Regions from separate parts of the Lentibacillus salinarum genome, predicted to be linked through region 2. Evidence: predicted binding sites of a transcription regulator. Region 2 holds the regulator's gene; the other holds the start of a gene.
The links. Region 2 encodes Rex, which represses fermentation and respiration genes when NADH is low (regulators of the CRP and FNR family bind a similar motif). Its sites were predicted from a motif close to TTGTGAAATATTTCACAA; they were not measured.
Positions count from the first base shown of each region.

Region 1: the regulator Rex is predicted to act here: its motif matches at 1,801-1,818, upstream of ACFQ4A_RS00660 (DUF2249 domain-containing protein).

Region 1 covers NZ_JBHTNH010000001.1:124,778-129,205, reverse strand. The annotation lists gene ACFQ4A_RS00675 (metal-sulfur cluster assembly factor) at 1-5, opposite strand, end outside; gene ACFQ4A_RS00670 (hypothetical protein) at 28-1,257, opposite strand; gene ACFQ4A_RS00665 (DUF2249 domain-containing protein) at 1,277-1,492, opposite strand; gene ACFQ4A_RS00660 (DUF2249 domain-containing protein) at 1,489-1,689, opposite strand; gene ACFQ4A_RS00655 (Crp/Fnr family transcriptional regulator) at 2,056-2,748, opposite strand; gene ACFQ4A_RS00650 (DUF2249 domain-containing protein) at 2,975-3,217, shown strand; gene ACFQ4A_RS00645 (TIGR04053 family radical SAM/SPASM domain-containing protein) at 3,355-4,428, shown strand, end outside.
Region 2 covers NZ_JBHTNH010000057.1:34,942-39,369, forward strand. The annotation lists gene groL (chaperonin GroEL) at 1-1,001, opposite strand, end outside; gene groES (co-chaperone GroES) at 1,059-1,343, opposite strand; gene ACFQ4A_RS17495 (CPBP family intramembrane glutamic endopeptidase) at 1,640-2,353, shown strand; gene ACFQ4A_RS17500 (YdiK family protein) at 2,360-2,563, shown strand; gene ACFQ4A_RS17505 (redox-sensing transcriptional repressor Rex) at 2,589-3,233, opposite strand; gene moaC (cyclic pyranopterin monophosphate synthase MoaC) at 3,236-3,730, opposite strand; gene ACFQ4A_RS17515 (ABC-F family ATP-binding cassette domain-containing protein) at 3,870-4,428, shown strand, end outside.

The DNA of each region.
Region 1 (4,428 bases), on a different contig from region 2:
GACATGGGACTCATCTCCTTTTTGATTTCACTTAACCAAGACACGTAAAATCGATAATACGTATAACAACGACGTTAAAGTGAGCAGATCCTGAAAAAGCCAGACCAGCATACTAAGATAGAGCAGTCCACTTACGGTCAGCCCAGCTACACTGATAATAAACAGCGTGAACAGGATGACACTGTGTTTTTCATTGATCATGTCTTTTAACGTCGGAACTTTTTCCTTACCGATTTTGTTGGAATATTTATGGGTCCACCATAAAAACGGGACAATTTTATATAAATAGCCGAAAATACTGAAAATGACCCAGCCCATGACATATAAAAAGATGAGCCATCCCCAAACAGTCGTTTCCTGAATGCCATAAACACTATAAACGAAAGCCAGCATGTGCACACCAAGCCCATTCATGATCGCGACCAATGAAAATGAAAAAGGTTTATCAAGTTTTTTCTTCATGCGTTTGGCGAGCATTTCCCGTATATCAAGCACAAAGAAAAAGAATCCAGCCAAGAGTAAAAACCAGCCGATTGTTTCAAACAGCTTCATGCCTGCCCAAAACGAGCCGATCAGAATGACCAGTCCGGCGATATAAGTCGTGAAGGCGGGTTTTGCCCATTTCATTGCATAGCCGTGTGACAGGCTGAACATCGGCACAAGTTTATAGGAAAACCCGAAAATCAAAAGCGTGAACCAACCGGATACACCAAGCGCGATATGAGCAGAAAGGATCGCGTTGTGGCTTCCAATTCCGCCGATGGACAGGTTCCAGGCCAGCAGGAATCCGGCAGCAATGGTCAGGAACAAGCAAATGATGGCAGCTGATATAAAGGCGGTCATCATATTTTTGTTTTCTTGTTTAGCTATGGACTTGGCCATTTGTATAAGAAACATAAGAATCCCGATAATGGTAATAAAACCACCGTATAATGCCAGGTCAGGCGCCGTTCCCAGCAGGATGGAAAAGGCTGTCACACCAGCAGCAGTGATGATAAACTGCATATAGCCAAATGTCTGACTCCAAATCGGTGTCAGTAAAGCGACGGGTACAAGCTGATACATGGCACCCATAGCGACCATGGCTGCATAGCCGAGTAAAAGAAAATGGGCACCCATCCAAATGTCCGGGATCCGGAATTGACCCAGCGCCAGGATATCGTTATTAATAAACAAGACGATTTGAGAGATGACAAGAGCTGCAAGGGCGTACAGGATAAAGGCGAGAGGCAGCTTAATGTTTGTCGTTGTCTGCATGCTTCCGCCAGGTATCATACTAATCACCAGATTTCGTTATCGTTATTTTGAAACTTCCATCCTCCTGTGCTTCTGTTTCGTGCGCATACCCACGATCATCCAGCTCTTCATATAAAAACAATGGACGGCGGTCATTTATGATAGCGAGTGACTCACCACTGTTCAGTTTGTCCAGTGCTTTCAATGTACGCATCATTGGCTGTGGCGGTTCCAACCCCCGGTTATCAATCGTCATTTTTCAGCACCTGCTTTCATGGTATAAATGACTTTCCAATGTTTCTTTTTCACCTTTTCAGCCTCATAGGTAAAGCCACGCCGATTCAAGATTTTATGAAGTGGTAGGGGATTGAATGGTGCATGTAGGATAAAAGCTTCCCCTTCGTTTAAGCTCTTTACAGCCCCCATGATTTTGTCAAACGGTTCTTTTTTCATGGCCAAATCTTCGCGTACATCCAGCTCTATAATGGTTTCCTGTTTTGGCACAACATCACCTCATTTGTTGAAGGAATCTAATCTCATGATAATGATTTTCAATGATGACAGAAGTGATGTGTGTCACATCGTTTTTGTTGTGCCACAATTTTGTCATAGTTAGATGAGAGGAAGCCTTAGCAGAGGGACAGAAGCATCGGCAGAAGAGCCAGAGAATTAACAGAACTGCGCGGGTATCGATAGAAGCACGGGAATATCAACCCGAAATCGAGCGCATCAACCCGGAAAGTGACAACATCAACACGAAAAGGACGCTATCACTATATCGCCAGAAAAAAGACCACCCCCACTGGATGATCTTTCCCTTCAAAACAATTCATCTTCAAGTGCATCCGTATCGAGAAGGATCGCACCGGATTTATCGGTTGTGACCAGATTTTGTTTTTTCAGCTGGGTCAGTGTCCGGCTGACCGTTTCCCGGCTTGAACCGATCATATTGGCGAGTTCGCGGTTGGTAAATTGAGTTGTGAGCTTAATCAAGCCGTCGTTCGTCTCTTTTCCATAGCCTCGAGAAAGACGAAGTAGCAGCATAATAATTTGTTCATATGTGTTATGGAGGATTTTTTCTTCTAGGCGCCCCTGTAAATCAACAATGATGTCGCCAAGCACCCGGAACAGCTTTATGCAGATTTCCGGATGGTTAACCAGGAAGTGTTCAAATGATTGAATCGGAATATAGATTAAAACCGCGTCTTCCAATACTTCGGCGTGTGCCGGATAGTCATCTTGCCTGAAAAATCCCTGATGCGGGAACATGTCACCCGGCTGGAGGACATTTACAATTTGCTCCCTGCCATGAAAGTCGGTTTTATAGATTTTGATTTTTCCCTGGTGAATAAAGTAGACATTTGTCAGGGGATCACCTTGCATGAATATGTGTGTGCCATGCCGGTACACGCGATGTTTGGCCAGTTCAATAATCGGTTCCATCTCATCATCCGTCAGATCTTTGAATAATGGGACTTTCTGGAGCAGTCCCTGAATGGTACTTATATTCACGACGTTCACTCCTTTTTATGCGTAACAGATACAGGATCAGTCCATCCATCCATTTCTATTTATACTGTAACATAACCGACGAGCAGATATGGCTGTAAATGGTGACAATCCTGGTAAGCGTGATCAATATCATACACTGGGGGTGTTCTCCCTCACAGCAGCCAGGACGTCAAGCTACTATGATGAAGTTGCTGAAGCAAAATCATTTGAAAATGGAGGGGTAGACATGAATGACACGCAATTTACGGCAAAAATACACGCACCCGAGATCGACCCGCGGCATAGACACCCGAAAATTTTTGAGGTATTTGACGGATTGGAACCGGGAGAATTTATGGAGCTTTCCAATGATCACGATCCACGACCACTGCATTATCAGTTTTTGATTGAACGTGAAGGGCGCTTTTCGTGGGAATACCTGGAGCAGGGCCCGTCTATGTGGCGCGTGGCAATCGGCAAAAAATCGTAACAGCTGCCTCTGGGATACTTTTCGAAGGTTTCCTTATGATCGTTTTGTGACAAAAGCAGAATAAGTGACGTTTGTCACACCTCTTAACGTGATTAAAAATTTACACTTGATGCAGCAATCATTTAGGAGGAGTCGTCATGTTTCCGAGAGACTACAATGAAAATCCGTTCATCGTCATTTGGGAGTTGACCCGTGCCTGTGAATTAAAATGCCTGCATTGCCGTGCCGAAGCACAATACAACCGGCATTCACTGGAACTTTCATTTGAAGAGGGTAAAAAACTGATTGACGATATTTATGAAATGGATAACCCGATGCTGGTGTTTACCGGCGGAGATCCGCTGATGCGTCCGGATGTATTTGATATTGCCGAATATGCCGTCAAAAAAGGTGTCCGCGTTTCCATGACACCATCTGCCACACCGAATGTCACAAAAGAAGCCATGCAACAAGCAAAGGATGTCGGGCTGTCAAGATGGGCATTTTCCATTGATGGTCACTGTGCCGATGTTCATGATTATTTTCGCGGTACATCAGGGTCGTTTGATTTAACGATGAATGCGATAACGTATTTGCATGAATTGGAAATGCCCCTTCAAATCAATACGGTCATCTCCCGATATAATGTGGCTTATTTGGATGAAATGGCTGAAATGGTGGAGGATTTGAATTGTGTACTCTGGAGTGTTTTTTTCCTCGTACCGACCGGACGTGGAAAAGAAAGTGACATGATTTCCCCGGCTGAACATGAAAAGGTATTGCGCTGGCTGTATAAACTTTCCAAGCGTGTACCGTTTGATATCAAAACAACAGCAGCGCAGCACTATCGACGTGTGGTTATACAGGGCAAGATACGCGAGAATCAAAACAATGATGACACAATCCGTTATGAAGATGCTTTGATGAGCGGCAAAACCAGCCAAATTGACGGCTTGGGCCGTGCACCTAAAGGCGTCAATGATGGAAATGGGTTTGTCTTTATTTCTCATACCGGTGATGTTTATCCGAGTGGTCTGTTGCCCATTAAAGCGGGAAATGTACGCCAGACACCACTTCCAACGATTTATCGCGAATCCGACGTCTTTCAAAATCTCAGGAATCCGGATAAATATAAAGGGAAGTGCGGTGTATGCGAGTTCCGGCATGTATGCGGCGGATCACGATCACGTGCCTATAACGTGACAGGCGATTATATGGAAAGTGAGCCGTAT
Region 2 (4,428 bases):
GCACCTTCAACGATGGTTGTGTTGTCTTTTGTCACAACGATCTTATTGGCACGGCCAAGCTGTTCCATTGTTGCGTTCTTCAGATCAAGTCCAAGATCTTCAGTGATCACTTCAGCGCCGGTCAGTGTGGCAATATCTTCAAGCATCGCTTTACGGCGATCACCGAAGCCTGGTGCTTTGACAGCCACTGCGTTGAACGTGCCGCGCAGTTTGTTGACGACAAGTGTTGCAAGTGCTTCGCCTTCAACATCTTCAGCAATGATCAGGATTGGCTTGCTTTGCTGAACAACTTGTTCAAGCACCGGCAAGACTTCCTGAATATTGCCGATTTTCTTGTCGGTAATCAGAACGTATGGATCCTCCAATACGGCTTCCATTTTATCCTGGTCCGTGACCATGTATGGTGATGCATAGCCGCGGTCAAATTGCATCCCTTCAACAACTTCGAGTTCCGTGTTGAAGCCTTTTGACTCTTCGATGGTGATAACACCGTCATTGCCGACACGTTCCATCGCTTCAGCAATCAGGTGACCGACTTCATCATCGTCGGAGGAGATGGCGGCAACCTGAGAAATGGAATCTTTGCCTTCAATTGGGTTGGAAATGCCTTTTAATTCGTTGACAGCTACCTGCACTGCTTGTTCGATACCGCGGCGTACGCCAACAGGATTAGCACCGGATGCCACGTTTTTCAGCCCTTCACGGATCATTGCTTGAGCAAGAACGGTTGCAGTGGTTGTCCCGTCACCGGCAACATCGTTTGTTTTGGATGCTACCTCTGACACGAGTTGTGCACCCATGTTTTCAAAATTATCTTCCAGTTCGATTTCCTTAGCAATGGTCACACCATCATTGGTAATGAGTGGGGAACCGAATTTTTTATCCAGAACAACATTACGGCCTTTTGGCCCCAATGTTACTTTAACGGCATCTGCCAGTGTGTCGACACCGCGCAGCATGGCACGACGGCCTTCTTCACTGAATTTAAGTTCTTTAGCCATTTAAAAACGCCTCCTTAAAATTTCTTGTATATGTCCTGACATTGACTCGGCTGTCCATTAGTTAATGACAGCAAGGATGTCGCTTTCACGCAGAATTAAGTATTCTTTTCCGGAGTAGTTCACTTCTGTTCCGGCAAATTTGGAGAAAATAATCCGATCTCCTTCATTTACTTCCAAGGCAGCTTTTTCGCCGCTGTCTGTCATGCGTCCGGAACCGACTGCAACAACATTGCCTTCCTGTGGTTTCTCTTTAGCTGAGTCCGGAAGCACAATACCGCTTGATGTTGTTTCTTCCTGCTCCACAAGTTCGATTACAACACGATCTCCTAGTGGCTTAATCATGCCGACAACCTCCTTAATTCCTGTTTTCATGTATTTGGGAATCTCTTATTAGCACTCTTGTATAACGAGTGCTAATTCCAATTAATATAATAAATAATTCAGTTAAAAAATGCAAGTATTTGTCACCGGTATTTTTTAATTTTATGATCACAAAAGATACAGCCCGTTCTATTATAATGCCTGTTCAATGTATGCTAAACTGGAAGAGTGGATTTTTGAGGTCCTATTTTTTTGCTTAAACTATTCCTGACAAGCATACACTATATCAACCTGGAACCTAAAGGAGTCGGTATACTTTGCCTAAACGCTACTGGTATGTGATTTTAACGTATATCATTATGCAATTTTCCGGATTTGTTTTTGCTCCAATTTTATATTTGCTCACCCCGCTCGGCGTTAACGATACAGGCGTCTATTGGTCCATTTTCAGTTTCATTGCCGCGCTTATCGTTGTTTTATGGCTCATGCGTCCTGATATGAACATGTCACAGTACCGGCAGGGCCCGCCCACATGGGAAATTATCCTCTGGTCGATAGCCGGTTTGTTTATGGCTTACTTCGCCAATTCGATTGCGTCAGTTATCGAAACAGTTGTCCTGGGCATCAACCCCACTTCGGAAAATACGGAATTGATTATGGATATTACCAGATCAGCGCCGTTCTTTATGGTGATAACCGCGATCGTGGCACCGATACTGGAAGAGATCATTTTCCGCAAAATCATTTTCGGGGAATTGTATAAACGGATGAACTTTTTTCTGGCTGCAGCACTGTCCGCATTAGTTTTCGGGTTCATTCACGGGGAGCCGGAACATATTCTTGTTTACGCTTCGATGGGATTCGTGTTTGCGTTTCTTTATGTACAGACAAAGCGGATTATCGTACCAATTGTTGTGCACATGGCCATGAACTCCATATCCGTCATTGTACAATTATCACTTGATCAAGAAGATTTCGATAACATGATGGAGCAATTCCAACAAATGCAAATGATATTTATTGGAGGCTAACGTTTTATGAAAATATCACCGAAAACGATGGGGATCGTTTATTTTCTGCTTGGTATATTGTTTACCTATGTTGCCATACAGAGTGCAGAAGAAACGATCTGGAATTTTCTCACCATCCTGCTTGCCTTTTTTGCCACACTTGATTTCGGTGTCAGTATACGTATGTTTAATATCCATTTCAAAATCAAAAAGCAAAAGAAAAAGAAGTAGTGCCAGCTGTGCACTGCTTCTTTTTTTAATCAGAACCGTCCTGTTCCAACGGATAGTGTTTCAGAAAATACACCAATGACTGCAGTTCCACCGCTAGATCAATGTGATGCACCCGGATCCAAGCTGGTACCGTTATTCGTGCCGGTGTAAAATTAAGAATGCCGGATAGGCCGAAATCTGCAAGCCGATTGGTAATTGGTTGGGCCTCGTCAGCCGGAACAGTCAAAATGGCCACAGACACATTCCCCATTCTCTCTTCCAGCTCATCAATATGATAAACCGGTACGCCGCCAATGTCTGAGCCCGCTTTAGCCTGATCGGCATCAAACGCCATCACAATTTTGGTATTGTTGTTTTTCAGGAAATTATAATGTAAAAAGGCGGTCCCCAGGTTGCCGACGCCAATTAGTGCGACTTCGGTCAGTTCATCCTGATCCAGCGTTTTACGGAAAAATCCGAGTAGGTATTCGACATTGTAGCCATACCCTTTTTTACCCAATGCCCCAAAATAGGAAAAATCTCGTCTGATAGTTGCCGAATCAACCTTAATCGCGTCACTCAATTCCTTTGAAGAGACACGTTTTTTTCCCTGTTGATTCAAATTATTTAAAAACCGGTAATATAACGGCAGCCGCTTAGCAGTAGCCTGCGGTATTTTATTTTGATCCAAAGTCAGTCCTCCTCGGCTCCGCGATGATATTCACCGGATTTACCGCCCGTTTTAGTCATTAAATAGGTTTCCCCGATAACCATCCCTTTATCGAGCGCTTTACACATATCATAAACCGTCAGGGCTGTTGCCGATGCTGCTGTCAATGCCTCCATCTCCACACCTGTTGATCCTTTTGTTTTGATGGAAGCGTTGATTTGCAGTTCATAGTGATCCGCATTTATTTTCCAGTCAAAGGTAATATCCGTTCCCTTTAATGGCAGTGGGTGGCACATCGGGATCCAGTCCGATGTTTTTTTGGCAGCTGTAATTCCCGCCACCTGGGCAACCGCCAGCACGTCCCCTTTTTTCATCGTGTTGGCCGTAATATTGTCATAGATTTCTTTCGTGACATGGACGCTGGATACCGCGACAGCCGTGCGTTCTGTTTCTGCTTTATCACTGATATCCACCATGCGCGCTCTTCCCTGTTCATTAAAATGTGTGAAATCAGACATGTGCTCAACTCCATTCAAGCGTGTATGAACTACCACCTATTCTAACAGAAAACGGTCGATTAGTCGTGATTGATTTCACAATATGATTGCCCTTTCAGACTGTCATACGGTACACTTGGATGGGATGAGGTGAACAAAGATGATACTAATGCAACTAAATAATATAACCAAGTCATTCGGAGCCGAAGAAATACTAGCCCATATAAAACTTGAAATACAAGAGAATGACCGGATTGCCATTGTCGGCAGGAATGGATCTGGAAAATCAACCTTATTAAAAATAATGGCTGGTGATCTTTCCTATGATGAAGGGGAATTGTTCAAGCCGAAAGATCTGACTATCGGCTATTTGTCGCAGCATACCAGTCTTGAATCGGACAAATCGATTTGGGATGACATGATCACGGTATTTGACCACCTGCTGATTCAGCAACAGGAACTCCGACAGCTTGAGGAAAAGATGACACAAGCGGCTTCACTTTCCGCTGACGATTATGAACAACTTCTATTAGATTATGACAAAAAACAGCAGGCATTCGATGCAGCCGGCGGTTACCGCTATGAAGCCGATATAAAAGCTGTTTTGACCGGGCTTAATTTTCAGGATTACGATTACAACACACCCATCACTGAACTAAGCGGCGGGCAGAAAACGCGCCTGGCCCTGGGAAAATTATTGCTAAAAAAACCGGATCTGC